3 regions of the Pantoea sp. SM3640 genome follow, and region 3 is predicted to be linked to each of the others. Evidence: predicted binding sites of a transcription regulator. Region 3 holds the regulator's gene; each other region holds the start of a gene.
What was found. Region 3 encodes ArgR, which controls arginine synthesis, uptake and breakdown. Its sites were predicted from a motif close to ANTGAATAAAAATACANT; they were not measured.
Positions count from the first base shown of each region.

Region 1 (5,007 bases), 960 kb from region 3:
AAGTGGTCGGCGGCGGCGGGGTTGCACCTCTGGCCTGTAGCGCGCCCGATATCTGCGAACTGCAAAAGATGTACTTTCTGCCAGAGGTGCGCGGTCAGGGTCTGGCGCGCGAACTGGCGCTGAGGGCGATAGAATATGCACGCAGCCACGGCTTCCGTCGCTGCTATCTGGAAACCACCGCCAGCCTGACGCGGGCGATTAAACTCTATGAGTCGCTGGGCTTTGAGCATATCGACAGCGCGATGGGCTGCACCGGCCATGTCGACTGCGAAGTACGGATGCTGAAACTACTGTGACAGACGGGGCTGCCCGCCCCGCCCGTGCAGCCGGATCAGAAGGCGGGAACGCCACTGTGAAAACGTAATTCGTTGTCGGGTTCGCTGATTAACCGCCCTTCTGTCACGCCAATCGCCTGAACCCGCGGCGCGATATCTTTATCGGCAATCTGTGCCGCCAGCATTAAATAGTCCTGATAATGCCGCGCTTCGGAGCGCAGCAGCGAAATATAGAACTTCGCCAGTTCATCATCAAGATACGGTGCCAGGCTGGCGAAACGCTCGCAGGATCGCGCCTCAATGTAAGCGCCACAAATCAGCTTATCCACCAGCGTTTCCGGCTCATGGGTGGTCACTTCGCGCAGCAGCGATTTGGCATAGCGGCTGGAGGTAATCTTCTGATAGACCAGCCCGCGCGACTGCATAATTTCCCACACCTGATAGAAGTGATGCAGCTCCTCTTTAATCAGCAGCACCATCTTCTCCACCAGCTCATCCGCCCACGGCAGCGCATTGCGCACAATAACGCTTTTTGTCAGGTTCTTATGGGCGTTGATAAAGTCGCTGTCGCCATCTTCGCGGAAAATAAAATCTTCATAGGGCTTCAGCCACGCCAGAATGGCGTCGCCGCTGGGTTTGTCGGCGACATATTTGCGGATCAGCCACACCGCGGTCTGGGCAGCTTTCAGCTCGCACACCAGATGGTCGGTTAACAGCAGGGTCAGGTTTTCCGGCTTGCGCGCCTCGTCAATCCAGGCCTGTGGCGTGCGGCAGTGCAGAAACTGATAGATCGGTTCAAGTAAGGGTGTGTAATTCATGATGTCAAAAGGGGTGGCAGAAGTGACAGGCGGAGAACTCTCCGCCCCGGCTACTTAGTGGCGAATACCATCATCATCTTCATCTTCGATGGCGTCGTCATCTTCGTCTTCATCTTCGGCATCAGGGTCTTCGAAATAGGTGCCCCAGCCGTCGTAGTCGACGTTGTACTTACCAATCAGGTTCACCAGTTGCTCAACCTGCACATCAATCAGTTCAGGCTTCAGCGCAGATTCGCTGATGATGTCGACGCACATCACGGTGGTGCCATCTTCCAGCTCCAGCTCTTCCGGCTCGGTCACTTCATAACCCAGCTTGAATGCGTCAACCGCGGCTTTTTCCAGTGAATCAAAATTATTGCATGAGAGATGATGCTCGATGGTATAGAGCGCATCAGGATCGCTGCCATCCTCCAGCAGCTCTTCGATAATCTGCCGTGTCTCTTCCTGCTGCTCTTCCAGTAATGCTTCATATGCCATGACAATGTCCTCTCTGAGTTCGGCAATAATCAATTATTTTCCCACACTGCCTGTCGCGCCACTACACAAAAAGAAAAGTTTATTAGCTCCAGACTTGAAAATGAATATTCATACGGTTAAATTGAATTTTAATTCATTTTAATGATTACCGGAGTGTTGTATGAGTCAACTGTATCAGCGCCATTTCCTCAGGCTTCTGGATTTTACCCCCGCCGAAATTGATCACCTGCTTTCCCTGTCCGCTGAGTTGAAACAGGCGAAAAAAAGCGCCAGCGAAGTGCAGTATCTGAAAGGCAAAAACATCGCGCTCATCTTCGAAAAAGACTCGACCCGTACCCGATGCTCTTTCGAAGTTGCCGCTTACGATCAGGGTGCAAACGTCACTTATCTCGGCCCGAGTGGCAGTCAGATCGGCCATAAAGAGTCAATGCGCGACACCGCGCGGGTGCTGGGCCGCATGTACGATGGCATTCAGTATCGCGGTTACGGTCAGGAGCTGGTGGAGACGCTGGCAGAACACGCCGGTGTGCCGGTGTGGAACGGTCTGACCACCGAGTTTCATCCAACCCAGTTGCTGGCTGACCTGCTGACCATGCAGGAGCATCTGCCGGGCAAAAAGCTCAGCGAGATGACACTGGTTTATGTGGGCGATGCACGCAACAACATGGGTAACACCATGCTGGAAGCCGCCGCTCAGGTCGGTCTGGATCTGCGTCTGGTGGCACCGAAGAGCTGCTGGCCAGAGGACGAACTGGTGGCGCAGTGCCGCGACGCTGCGCAGCAGACCGGTGGCAAAATTACCCTCACCGAAGATATTGCTGATGGCGTAAAAGGCGCTGACTTTATCTACACCGACGTCTGGGTGTCGATGGGCGAAGCCAAAGAAGTCTGGGCCGAGCGTATTGCCCTGCTGCGTGACTATCAGGTCAACCGGGCGATGCTCGATCTGACCGGTAATCCGCTGGTGAAATTCCTGCACTGCCTGCCCGCTTTCCACGATGACCAGACCACACTGGGCCAGCAGATGGCAGAGCAGTACGATCTGCCCAACGGTATGGAAGTGAGCAACGAGGTATTTGAGTCGCCGCACAGCATTGTGTTTGACCAGGCCGAGAACCGGATGCACACCATTAAAGCGGTGATGGTCGCCACGCTGGGCCAGCGCTGACCGGCGGGGTTCAGACGGGCTGAGGACGCTAAGTCACGTCCGCTGGTGAAGAGCGCGTCACCCGTCTGACGGCCCATGCGCGCTTAGCTGCTACCGAGGCGCAAACGTTTTCCTCTTGCCGCCCCACCGCGAACGGGTATAATGCGGCCCAATTTGCCGGAGGAAATATGCGACAGCACAGCGGACAATTTAACGTTCAATCACGCCTGACCGCAGGCGGCGCTGCTGTTTCTTTCGGTCATCGACCCGATCTTAAAAAAGCCCCTTAAGCAGGGGCTTTTTTTTGTCCGCAATCCGGCCGCGCAGAGGAGAGAGCTATGCCTAACCCGCTATATCGCAAGCACATTATTTCAATCAATGACCTCAGTCGTGAAGAGCTGGAACTGGCGCTGCACACCGCTGCAAAGTTGAAAGCCCATCCGCAGCCGGAACTGCTGAAGCACAAGGTGATCGCCAGTTGCTTTTTTGAGGCCTCGACCCGTACCCGCCTGTCGTTTGAAACTGCGATCCATCGCCTGGGCGCGTCAGCGGTGGGCTTTGCGGACGGCAGTAATACCTCGCTGGGCAAAAAAGGCGAAACCCTGGCCGACACCATTTCCGTCATCGGCACCTACGTTGATGCGATCGTGATGCGTCATCCGCAGGAAGGCGCGGCGCGGCTGGCGACCGAGTTCTCCGGCGGCATCCCGATTCTCAACGCTGGTGACGGCGCAAACCAGCATCCGACCCAGACGCTGCTCGATCTCTTCACCATTCAGGAGACGCAGAGCCGTCTTAATCAGCTGAATGTGGCGATGGTCGGCGACCTGAAGTATGGCCGAACCGTGCACTCCCTGACGCAGGCGCTGGCGAAATTTGATGGCAACCGTTTCTTTTTCATCGCACCCGATGCGCTGGCGATGCCGGCCTATATCACCGACATGCTGGATGAGAAGAACATCGCCTGGTCACGGCACGACAGTTTTGAAGAGGTGATGCCGCAGCTCGATATCCTCTACATGACCCGGGTGCAGAAAGAGCGGCTCGACCCGTCCGAATATGCCAACGTCAAAGCACAGTTCATTCTGCGCGCTGCCGACCTCAGCACAGCGCGCGACAACATGAAGGTGCTGCACCCGCTGCCGCGCATCGACGAGATCACCACCGATGTCGATAAAACCCCGTATGCCTGGTATTTCCAGCAGGCGGGTAACGGCATCTATGCGCGCCAGGCTCTGCTGGCACTGGTTTTAAACAGCGAACTCGCCCTGTAAGGAGAATCCCCCATGACGCAGGACAACAAATTGCAGGTCGAAGCGATCAAACGCGGCACGGTCATCGACCATATTCCGGCGCAGATCGGTTTTAAACTGCTCTCCCTGTTCCGGCTGACCGAAACCGATCAGCGCATTACCATCGGTCTGAATCTGCCGTCGGGCGAGATGGGCCGCAAAGATCTGATCAAAATTGAGAACACCTTTCTCACCGACGATCAGGTAAATCAGCTGGCGGTCTATGCGCCGCACGCCACGGTTAACCGCATCGACGACTACGAAGTGGTAGCGAAGATCGCCCCGACGCTGCCGGATCACGTTGAACGGGTGCTGACCTGCCCCAACAGCAACTGCATCAGCCGCAGCGAGCCGGTCTTCTCCAGCTTTGCCGTGAAGCAGCGTGCCGACGATGTGCATCTGAAGTGCAAATATTGCGAGAAAGAGTTCGCCCGTCATGTGGTGCTGGGTCACTGGTAATCGCCCTGCCCGACCTTATAATGGGCAACACCGGCGGCATCGCCGCCTGACGACATAATCAAAGGAGCCATGATGTCTCGTGAAATCAGTACTGAAAAAGCCCCTGCCGCTATCGGTCCCTATGTTCAGGGTGTCGATCTGGGCAGCATGATCATCACCTCAGGTCAGATCCCGGTCGATCCGGCGACTGGCCAGGTGGCAGATGACATTGCCGCACAGGCGCGTCAGTCACTGGAAAATGTGAAGGCGATTGTTGAAGCCGCGGGTCTGAAGGTGGGTGACATCGTGAAGACCACGGTGTTCGTGAAGGACCTGAATGATTTCGCCACGGTCAACGCGACCTATGAAGCGTTTTTCACCGAGCATGAAGCTAACTTCCCGGCGCGTTCCTGTGTCGAAGTGGCGCGTCTGCCAAAAGATGTGAAGATCGAAATCGAAGCGATTGCCGTCCGTCGCTAAGCCTCACGCCGCCTCTTCCCGCGTAAGCCGGAGAGAGGCGGCGAATTTGTTACCGCTTAGCCAGTCGCCACAGCCACAGC
Region 1 is NZ_CP064872.1:3,354,654-3,359,660, forward strand. Features, by position in the region: gene IV493_RS15610 (GNAT family N-acetyltransferase) at 1-296, shown strand, start outside; gene IV493_RS15615 (tRNA-(ms[2]io[6]A)-hydroxylase) at 332-1,093, opposite strand; gene rraB (ribonuclease E inhibitor RraB) at 1,148-1,570, opposite strand; gene argF (ornithine carbamoyltransferase) at 1,731-2,738, shown strand; gene pyrB (aspartate carbamoyltransferase) at 3,056-3,991, shown strand; gene pyrI (aspartate carbamoyltransferase regulatory subunit) at 4,004-4,468, shown strand; gene ridA (2-iminobutanoate/2-iminopropanoate deaminase) at 4,541-4,927, shown strand; gene lplT (lysophospholipid transporter LplT) at 4,977-5,007, opposite strand, start outside.
Region 1: argF (ornithine carbamoyltransferase) is a predicted target of ArgR. The motif match lies at 1,691-1,708, and genes of this name have one in related genera.

Region 2 (5,007 bases), 320 kb from region 3:
TTCCGGATCGCCGCTGAGCTCGCGGATCTCTTCGCTGCACTCGGACATCGACAGCTCGGAAATCAATACGCCGATATCACGCAGGAACAGGTCTGTGGCTTTCCAGCGGCTTAGCTGCATCACATGGCGGGTAATGGAGGCTGTGACGTTCGGGTTACCGTCGCGGTCGCCACCCATCCATGAGGTGAACTGAACCGGCACGAAATCGACCGGCAGCTTAATGCCAAATGCCTCTTCGACCTGCTCATTCAGCTCACGCAGGAAGGCGGGAACGCCTTCCCACAGGCTGTTTTCCACAACGGCGAAGCCCCATTTGGCTTCGTCGACGGGGGTCGGACGATATTTGCGGATCTCATCGGTGTGCCACGCCTGTGCCACCAGCTGACGCAGACGGCGCATAATCTGGTTACGCTCGTAGTCGGAGACGTCGCTGTGGTCGAGCTGTTTCAGACAGCTGTTCACTTCAACCAGCTTGTGAATCAGCGTACGACGGGTGATTTCGGTCGGGTGCGCAGTCAGCACCAGCTCCAGCGACAGCGACTCAATGGCCGCCAGAATGTCGGTTTCGCTGATATCTTTCTGCTGCTTCAGGGTATCAAAGGTCTTTTTCAGCAGTTCAGGATGGTTTTCACCTTCGCCGCTCTGCGAGATGGTCTGATACTGCTCCGCTACGTTGGTGAGGTTCAGAAACTGGCTGAATGCGCGTGCAACCGGCAGAAGCTCCTCGTTGGAGAGGTTCTGCAGCGTATTGAGCAGCTCTTTACGATGCGTATCATTGCCTGCACGGGATGACTTGGAGAGCTTACGGATGGTTTCCACCTGGTCGAGGATGTTCTCTCCCAGTGCATCCTTAATCGTATCCCCGAGCAGTTTGCCGAGCATACTGACATTACTTCGCATTGCGGAATATTGTTCGTTCATTGGACCCTGACACCCTTATCGTCTTTAAAAACTTCTACACCCGACCTTTCAGGCAGCAAAAAATCAGCAACATCGTGTTCCCGATAATCTACAGGGAACCGCCTCCGTTGCCGCCTGTCCGCATTCTGAAACGTTCTGGATAATCACCCGGTGGGCATAACATCGTCTTTTATCTAGCCACGTAATGTTGCGTTCGTCAAATGCGTTAAAGTGCGCTGAAGATGGCGCTAACTAACGGAAATTCACAGAATTTATCGGGAAGGAAGCGGGATAAGTTATTCTTATTGTTAAATCCCGCAGAATGAGGGGGCATTTTGCTGTTAATACAGTGAAATGCCCCATTTACTGTCAATCAGTGACAAAAATGCTGCACAACCTGACTGATAAGTGCCCGCGTCGGCTTAATAAATGCCGTATCGATAAATTCATCTGGCTGGTGTGCCTGATTAATCGAACCCGGACCCAGGACCAGCGTCGGGCAGAGCTGCTGAATAAACGGCGCTTCGGTGCAGTAGTTCACTATCTCCGTTGGCGTACCCAGCAATTTCTCTACCACGCTCACCAGCTCATGATTAGCCGGACACTCATAGCCTGGAATCGGCGGATGCAGTTCGGCCACCGTGACACGGCCCGGCCAGCGGGCGCTCACTGGTGCCAGCGCCTCGTTCAGTAACCCATCCAGCTCGCTCAGCGACAGGCCCGGCAGCGGTCGGATATCCATATGCAGTTCACAACAGGCGCAGATACGGTTAGCAGCGTCGCCGCCATGAATATGACCGAAATTCATGGTGGGATAGGGGATGGCAAAGCCGTCATGGTGATAACGTTCCTGCAGCGTGTTGCGCAGTTGCATCAGGTGGGTGATCGACTCATGCATGAGTTCAATGGCGTTGACGCCACGCGCCGGATCGCTGGAATGGCCCGATTTCCCTTCAATACGAATCACATTCGACAGATGGCCTTTATGTGCACGCACCGGTTTCAGCGAGGTCGGTTCACCGATGATGGCGCAGTCGGGACGCAGTTGCGTTGATTCCGAGAAATATTTGGCACCCGCCATGGTGGTTTCTTCATCGGCCGTGGCGAGGATATAGAGCGGCTTACTCAGCGTACTGACATCCACATCGCGCAGCGTATCGAGAATAAAGGCGAAAAAGCCTTTCATGTCTGCCGTGCCCAGACCATAGAGCTTGTTGTCGTGCTCGGTCAGGGTAAAGGGATCGCGCGTCCAGCGGCCATCGTCAAAGGGAACGGTATCCGTATGACCCGCTAACAGCAGGCCGCCCGCTCCACTGCCGGTTCGCGCCAGCATGTTAAATTTATTGCGGGTGCCGGGCACCGGCTGCACTTCAACGCTGAAGCCAAGGTCGCGGAACCAGCCGGCCAGCAAATTGATTAAAGTTTCATTACTCTGATCCAGCGCGGCATCGGTTGCACTGATCGACGGTGTGGCGATTAACTGGCTGTACAGTTCAATAAAAGGCGGTAATTTTGTCTTCACTGTTGGCGGTCCTTGGGTTAGGATGTATCCATATTCATGCAGTAATAGTGAATAAAAATACATTAACGTCCTCTGCAAGGGAACCTTAAATCACTGCAGATGACAGGGTGGGTAACGGGGCAAGGCCGCGACCCGGAACGTGCGACTGTAAAAAGGGTTACAGCCTGATGTTGAATACGCTGATCGTTGGTGCCAGTGGTTACGCTGGTGTTGAGCTTGCCACCTTCCTGAATCGCCATCCACATATCAACATAACCGCTTTGGCGGTTTCGGCGCAAAGCCCTGATGCCGGCAAGCGCCTGTCCGAGCTCCATCCGCAGCTGAAAGGCGTGGTGGATTTACCGCTGCAGCCGCTGAGCAGCGCGGCGGAGTGGGCAGACAAAGTGGAGGTCGTGTTCCTGGCGACGGCCCACGAAGTCAGCCACGATCTGGCCCCGGAATTTCTCAAGGCTGGCTGTGTGGTATTCGACCTGTCGGGTGCGTTCCGCGTGAACGACGCTGATTTTTACACCCGTTTCTACGGTTTCACGCATCAGCATGGCGACTGGCTCGATAAAGCCGTTTACGGCCTGGCGGAATATCAGCATGAGAAAATTCAGCAGGCGCAGCTGGTGGCGGTACCCGGTTGCTACCCGACCGCTGCTCAGCTGGCTCTGAAACCTCTGGTGGATGCAGGACTGTTAAACGATGCGCAGTGGCCGGTTATCAACGCCACCAGCGGCGTGAGCGGTGCCGGACGTAAAGCCAATGTCGGCACCAGCTTATGCGAAGTGAGCCTGCAGCCTTACGGGCTGTTCAATCATCGTCACCACCCGGAAATTGTCGCGCACCTCGGTACGCCAGTAATCTTCACTCCGCACCTGGGGAGCTTCCCGCGCGGTATCCTGGCCACCATCACCTGCCGTCTGAAAGCGGGTGTCAGCCGCGAAGATATCGCTGCCGTCTTCCATCGTGCCTATGACGACAAGCCGCTGGTACGCCTCTACGATAAGGGCGTACCGGCGCTGAAAGCCGTTGTCGGCCTGCCTTACTGCGATATTGGTTTTGAAGTGCAGGACGAGCATCTGATTGTTGTAGCAGCCGAAGATAACCTGCTGAAAGGGGCGGCATCGCAGGCAGTACAGTGCCTGAACATCCGGTTCGGCTTCCCTGAAACGCAGTCACTGATTTAACGGATAACTAAACCATGACCAATCCATTGATTATTAAGCTGGGCGGTGTGCTGTTAGACAGCGAAGAAGCGCTGTCGCGCTTGTTTGAAGCATTGCTTAACTATCGTAGCGCTCATCAGCGTCCGCTGATCATCGTCCACGGCGGCGGCTGCCTGGTTGATGAACTGATGAAAAAGCTGGCGCTGCCGGTGATGAAGAAAAATGGCCTGCGCGTCACCCCGGCCGATCAGATCGACATCATCACGGGTGCGCTGGCGGGAACCGCGAATAAAACGCTGCTGGCCTGGGCAAAAAAATCGGGCATTAACGCGGTAGGCCTTTGCCTGGGCGATGCAGGCATCGTCAATGTCGCCCCGTTTGATGAAGAACTCGGCCATGTTGGCCACGCAACGCCGGGCGATCCGGCGCTGCTGAACACCCTGCTGGCGGCCGGTTATATGCCAGTAGTCAGCTCGATTGGTATTACTGACAGCGGCGACCTGATGAACGTCAACGCGGATCAGGCAGCGACCGCACTGGCCTCGACGCTGGGCGCTGATCTGGTTCTGTTGTCAGACGTTAGTGGTATTCTCGACGGCAAAGGTCAGCGCATCGAAGAGATGACCGCCGATAAAGCCGAGCAGCTGATTACCCAGGGCATTATTACCGACGGCATGATTGTGAAAGTACACGCTGCGCTGGATGCGGCACGTACGCTGGGCCGCCCGGTAGATATTGCCAGCTGGCGTCACGCTGAGCGGCTGCCTGACCTGTTTAACGGCGTGTCGATTGGCACCCGGATTCTCGCTTAACGACTCTGATTCAAGGATTACGAAATGCAAACGCAAAACATCAAAAAAATCGTTCTGGCTTACTCCGGTGGTCTTGATACGTCAGCCATCATTCCATGGCTGAAAGAGAACTACGGCGGCTGTGAAGTGGTCGCTTTCGTGGCAGACATCGGTCAGGAGCGTGGCGATCTGGAAGGTGTGGAGAAGAAAGCGCTGCAGTCTGGCGCATCTGAATGTCACGTGGTTGACCTGCGTGAAGAGTTCATCAGCGACTACGTTTATCCGGTGCTGCAGACCGGTGCGCTGTATGAAGGCACCTATCTGCTGGGCACCTCAATGGCGCGTCCTATCATCGCTAAAGCGCAGGTTGAGCTGGCGCTGAAAGTGGGCGCGGATGCGCTGTGTCATGGCGCAACCGGTAAAGGGAATGACCAGGTGCGTTTCGAAACTACCTACACCGCGCTGGCACCGCAGCTGAAAGTGGTGGCACCGTGGCGTGAATGGAACCTGCGTTCACGTGAAGCACTGCTGGACTACCTGAAAGAGCGCAACATTCCGACCACTGCGTCGCTGGAAAAAATCTACAGCCGCGACGAAAACGCCTGGCACATCTCCACCGAAGGCGGCGTGCTGGAAAGCCCGG
Region 2 is NZ_CP064872.1:2,321-7,327, forward strand. Features, by position in the region: gene ppc (phosphoenolpyruvate carboxylase) at 1-921, opposite strand, end outside; gene argE (acetylornithine deacetylase) at 1,274-2,422, opposite strand; gene argC (N-acetyl-gamma-glutamyl-phosphate reductase) at 2,590-3,594, shown strand; gene argB (acetylglutamate kinase) at 3,609-4,385, shown strand; gene IV493_RS00030 (argininosuccinate synthase) at 4,410-5,007, shown strand, end outside.
Region 2: argC (N-acetyl-gamma-glutamyl-phosphate reductase) is a predicted target of ArgR. The motif match lies at 2,469-2,486, and genes of this name have one in related genera.

Region 3 (5,007 bases):
TTACGAGGCTCCTGTCAGCGTAACGGAACCGGTCAAACGACTGGCGACGATGCTGGATAAATACCAGAACACGCTCATCCAAATCTGAATCTGGCCGCTGCGACCTGCAGCGGCCTGTGCAATCCCCATCCATCACAAAATCTGTCGCTTTTGCCAACTATACTCTCCAGACGGAAGAGCAAAACTGACAGGAGCGAATCAATGAAATCACTGCAAGAGAGCGAACTGTTTCGGACCGGCTATTTAGCGGACGGCCAATGGCATCAGGCGGCGTCTACCTTTGACGTGACCAATCCGGCAACCGGCGAGGTGATTGCGCAGGTGGCAAAAGCAGGTAAGGCGGAAACGGAACAGACGATCGCCGCCGCGGAACGCGCCTTTCCCGCCTGGCGGGCGCAGACCGCAAAAGCGCGTGCTGAAATTCTCACTCGCTGGTACCAGCTGATCATTGAGAACAAGCGCTGGCTGGGCGAGCTGATGACGACCGAACAGGGCAAACCCCTGAAGGAGGCGGAGGGAGAGGTTGAATATGCCGCCAGCTTTATTCAGTGGTTCGCCGAGCAGGCGAAGAGGGCGAACGGCGAGATCATTCCGCCGGCAAAACCTGGATCCCGCATTCTGGCGACCCGCGAACCGATTGGCGTAGTGGCTGCCATTACGCCGTGGAATTTCCCGATGGCGATGCTGACCCGCAAGCTGGGTCCGGCTCTGGCGGCAGGCTGCACCGGCATTATCAAACCCGCTAATAACACGCCACTCTCCGCCTTTGCCCTGCTGGCGCTGGCGAAGCAGGCGGGCGTGCCGGATGGCGTGCTGAATGCGGTGGCGGGTGATACCCATGCCATCAGCGATGCGATCATGGCCAGCAAAGCGGTGCGTAAAATCTCGTTCACCGGCTCCACCCAGGTAGGCAAGCTGCTGATGCGTAATGCTGCCGAAACCATGAAAAAAGTGTCGATGGAATTAGGCGGAAATGCCCCATACATCGTGTTCGACGATGCCGACATTGATGCCGCGGTACAGGGTGCGATTGCCAACAAATTCCGTAATGCGGGTCAGGTGTGCGTCAGTGTTAACCGCTTCTATATTCATAACGCTGTCTATGATGCGTTTACTCAGCAACTGGCTGCCGAAGTGAACAAGCTGAAGGTGGGCAACGGCATGGACGAAGGCGTGATTGTCGGGCCATTGATTGAAGCGTCGGCGGTGGAAAAGGTTGAGCAGCACGTAAAAGATGCAGTAGCCAAAGGCGGCAAATTACTGGCGGGTGGCGAGCGACATGCGCTGGGTGGCAACTTCTGGCAGCCTACGGTCATTACCGAGGCGCATGAAGGCATGCAGCTTGCGCAGGAGGAGACCTTTGGTCCGGTAGCCGCCTGTTTCCGCTTTGATGATGAAGATGATGTTATCCGCCGCGCCAATGATACGCCATTCGGCCTTGCCGCTTACTTTTATACCCAGAATCTGCAACGGGTGTTTCGCGTTTCAGCGGCGCTGGAAAGCGGCATGATTGGCATTAACGAATGCGCCGTTTCCACCGAGCTGGCGCCGTTTGGTGGTGTGAAAGAGTCGGGTCTGGGCCGCGAAGGTTCGGTACTCGGTATGGAAGAGTATCTGGAGGTCAAAGCGCTGCACCTGGGCGGTTTGAGCTAACGGTCATGAACGGGCGGCAGAGGTCGCCCGCAGACGGAGCATGGGAGCCGTCAGCATGAAAATCGAGCGTTTTGATTTTAATGAAATAGTCGACCAGTCCCATTTCTTTCGCCAGTTCAGCGAGCGATTTGCACTGGAGGAGCGCCGCATCTGCGATCTGGATGGATTGTGGGATGTCGTGACGGGCGATCTGTTACCGATGCCGCTGGAGATTGAGTTTGTCAATCTGGGCAGGGGACAGCGACGGCGCTATGGCGCGCTGATTCTGTTATTTGATGAAGCGGAAGAGGAGCTGGAAGGCCGGCTGCACTTTAACGTCAGATAATACATCAGATGAAAAAAGGCCCCGGCGAGCGGGGCCAAAGGGTTCGTCATAGATCTGACGAGGAATTACTTATAAAGCTGTGCAGTGATGTGATAGCTATCACCGGTGCGCGCTTCAATGACTTTATAGGCGCTGGCACCCTGTTCATCCGCTTTCTGTGAAAGCTCAGCGCGGTAATCCATTGGGGATCCCCCGGTTCCACTGATGCTTACGGTGCCCACAGGCTGCAGGTTCTGCGTCTGTTCGCTGGTGACCAGCTGTGCGGCTGATGCGCCGAACGCCATAACGGAAAGCAGACTGACTGTAGCGATGGTTGTTTTGATATTCATGATTATCTCCTCAATACATTCAACAACCTGCGGTTACTCGTAAGGGCCGGTCGTCGATATTTGTTATGCGCCTTCAGGCGTCATCACGGTTAATTATTTATAAAGCTCAGCGGTGACATGCCAGGTGTTGTCCTGGTTGTTTTCGATGATGCGATAATGGCTTGCGCCCTGTGCATCCGCTTTCTCTGACAGCACCTGACGGATATGCGTCTGGTCGCCGTTACGTCCACCAATGCTGATGGTCTGATTCATGGGCTGCAAACCCTGCGCCTGTTCATTTGATACCAGGCTGGCGGCGCTGGCACCCACTGAGAACAGGGACGCCAGACTAAGAGCAGCAATCGCTAATTTCATTTTCATGGTCAACTCTCCTGAAGATTTTGCTTCGGTCCTCCGGAGCGCAAAAAGGCGCGTCAGACAGAGAGCCGCTGGCATTATTGGGTTTAGTTATACAGCGCGGCGGTAGCGTGATAATTGCCGTTGTTGTAAGCCTCGATCACGCGATAGGCTTTTGCGCCCTGCTGATCCGCTTTGTCACTGAGCTTCTGTTTGATATCCATCGGGGAACCCGCGACGCCGCTGACACTGATGGTGCCAATAGCCTGCAGATCCTGTGCCTGTGCGGCATCGATAGATTCTGCTGCTACTGCACCAAATGAGAGTGCAGAGAAAATGCTCAGGGTAGCGATGGTAGTTTTTACGTTCATAGATATTTCCTCGTCGTCTATTTTTATCTTTCTAGTTAGTGTGATTTGCATCACGAAAAGAAGTATAGAACTAATAACGAGAGAAATTAATACCCAGCTAATAATTTTTTTTTGTGATTCTTTATCCTTATGCCTACTTTTAATAACTTAACGTTATAAAAACAGCATAAAAAATAGCCTTTACGGTGATTTTAATCAGAAAAACAGTGAGATAGATCACTTTAACGTTTAGTGCGAAACTATGAGGCGTATTGGACTGGAGTTTGATCTGGATCCGGGCAATGGTGCCGGATCACTGATGTAAAGCAGTGTAAAATAGCGCAGAAGGTTAAGCAGAGTAAGCGATCTGACCAGGAGTCAGGTGTATTAAAACTGGCTTATTAGTATTAAACAGCGGGGCAGTGTGCCGCAAAACGATGGGTAGAAAGAACAAACTGACGACCCGGGGCGGGATAGCAGGCCGTCAGTCAGCGATCAGAGTTCCTGTTCAAACAGGTTGAGGATCGCGCTGTGCAGCTGCTTAACCGTAAAGTCGCGCGCACGGGTAATAAAGATCGTGTCATCGCCAGCGATCGTGCCAAGAATCCCATGTGCTTTGCCCAGCGAATCCAGCATACGTGCAATCAGCTGTGCTGCACCCGGACTGGTATGAATCACCACCAGCGCATCGTTGTAGTCGATATCCAGTACCAGGTTTTTTAACGGGCTGGTGGTGGTCGGCACGCCCAGTTCAGCGGGCAGGCAATAGACCATTTCCATCCTGGCATTACGGGTGCGCACTGCGCCAAACTTGGTCAGCATCCGCGAGACTTTGGACTGATTGATATTTTCAAAGCCCTCATCCTGAAGCGCCTGAACAATTTCGCCCTGGGAACTGAATTTTTCTTCTTTTAATAAGGCTTTGAAAGCCTTGATAAGATCGTCTTGTTTCGATGGGTTTCGCATAGGTTACCAATAAATAGAGAGAATAACCGCGCATCCGCCCGCGGCAGAGTGGTGATTATGCATTTAAATGCATTTTTATGCAATCGGTCGATTGATGAGCAGAGTTCGGGCGGCTAGCGGGCGGCGATAATAGCAAATAAATCCGCTCAGACCAAAACCCCCGTCACAGCCCCGAAAGGCGAAGGTTGCAAAGTTGTTATATTATTGGTGGTGTAGTATCAGAAGTAGTAACAGAAAACGCACATAGCCGTTCTCTGTCTGACGACGGCAAAGTTGTCGGTCATTCAGGCGCAATGATAAGTAACTTTTGAATCCGGCGAGCAAGTGTGAAAACACGTAGAATTAACAGCGGATATTTATCATCGCCTGAGCAGTTGATTAAGGTCTGACACAGATAGAATTTCGGCCCATCTCTGCCCCACCTTAATAAGGAGTTAAGAATGAAAGTTGCCGTTCTCGGTGCCGCTGGCGGCATAGGCCAGGCGCTCGCACTTCTGCTCAAAACCCAGCTTCCCGCAGGTTCAGAACTCTCACTGTATGACATTGCGCCGGTTACGCCTGGCGTCGCCGTTGATCTCAGCCATATTCCTACTGCTGTCTCTATTGAAGGTTTTAGTGGAGAAGACGCCACGCCTGCCTTACAGGGTGCCGATGTGGTACTGATTTCTGCGGGCGTCGCACGTAAACCTGGTATGGATCGCGCTGACCTGTTTAATGTGAACGCAGGCATTGTTCGTAATCTGATTGAACAGGTTGCCACAACGGCCCCTAAAGCCTTGATTGGCGTTATTACCAATCCGGTCAATACCACTGTTGCCATTGCGGCAGAAGTGCTGAAAAAGCACGGCGTCTATGACAAAAATCGTCTGTTTGGCGTGACCACGCTGGACATTATTCGTGCTAACACCTTTGTGGCCGCGCTGAAAGGCAAGCAGCCGGATCAGGTGGAAGTCCCGGTGATTGGCGGCCACTCTGGCGTAACCATTCTGCCGCTGCTGTCACAGGTCAAAGGCGTCAGCTTCAGCGATCAGGAAGTGGCTGATTTAAC
Region 3 is NZ_CP064872.1:320,353-325,359, forward strand. Features, by position in the region: gene aaeB (p-hydroxybenzoic acid efflux pump subunit AaeB) at 1-88, shown strand, start outside; gene IV493_RS01585 (NAD-dependent succinate-semialdehyde dehydrogenase) at 202-1,653, shown strand; gene IV493_RS01590 (hypothetical protein) at 1,709-1,978, shown strand; gene yhcN (peroxide/acid stress response protein YhcN) at 2,044-2,307, opposite strand; gene IV493_RS01600 (YdgH/BhsA/McbA-like domain containing protein) at 2,401-2,667, opposite strand; gene yhcN (peroxide/acid stress response protein YhcN) at 2,751-3,014, opposite strand; gene argR (transcriptional regulator ArgR) at 3,489-3,959, opposite strand; gene mdh (malate dehydrogenase) at 4,400-5,007, shown strand, end outside.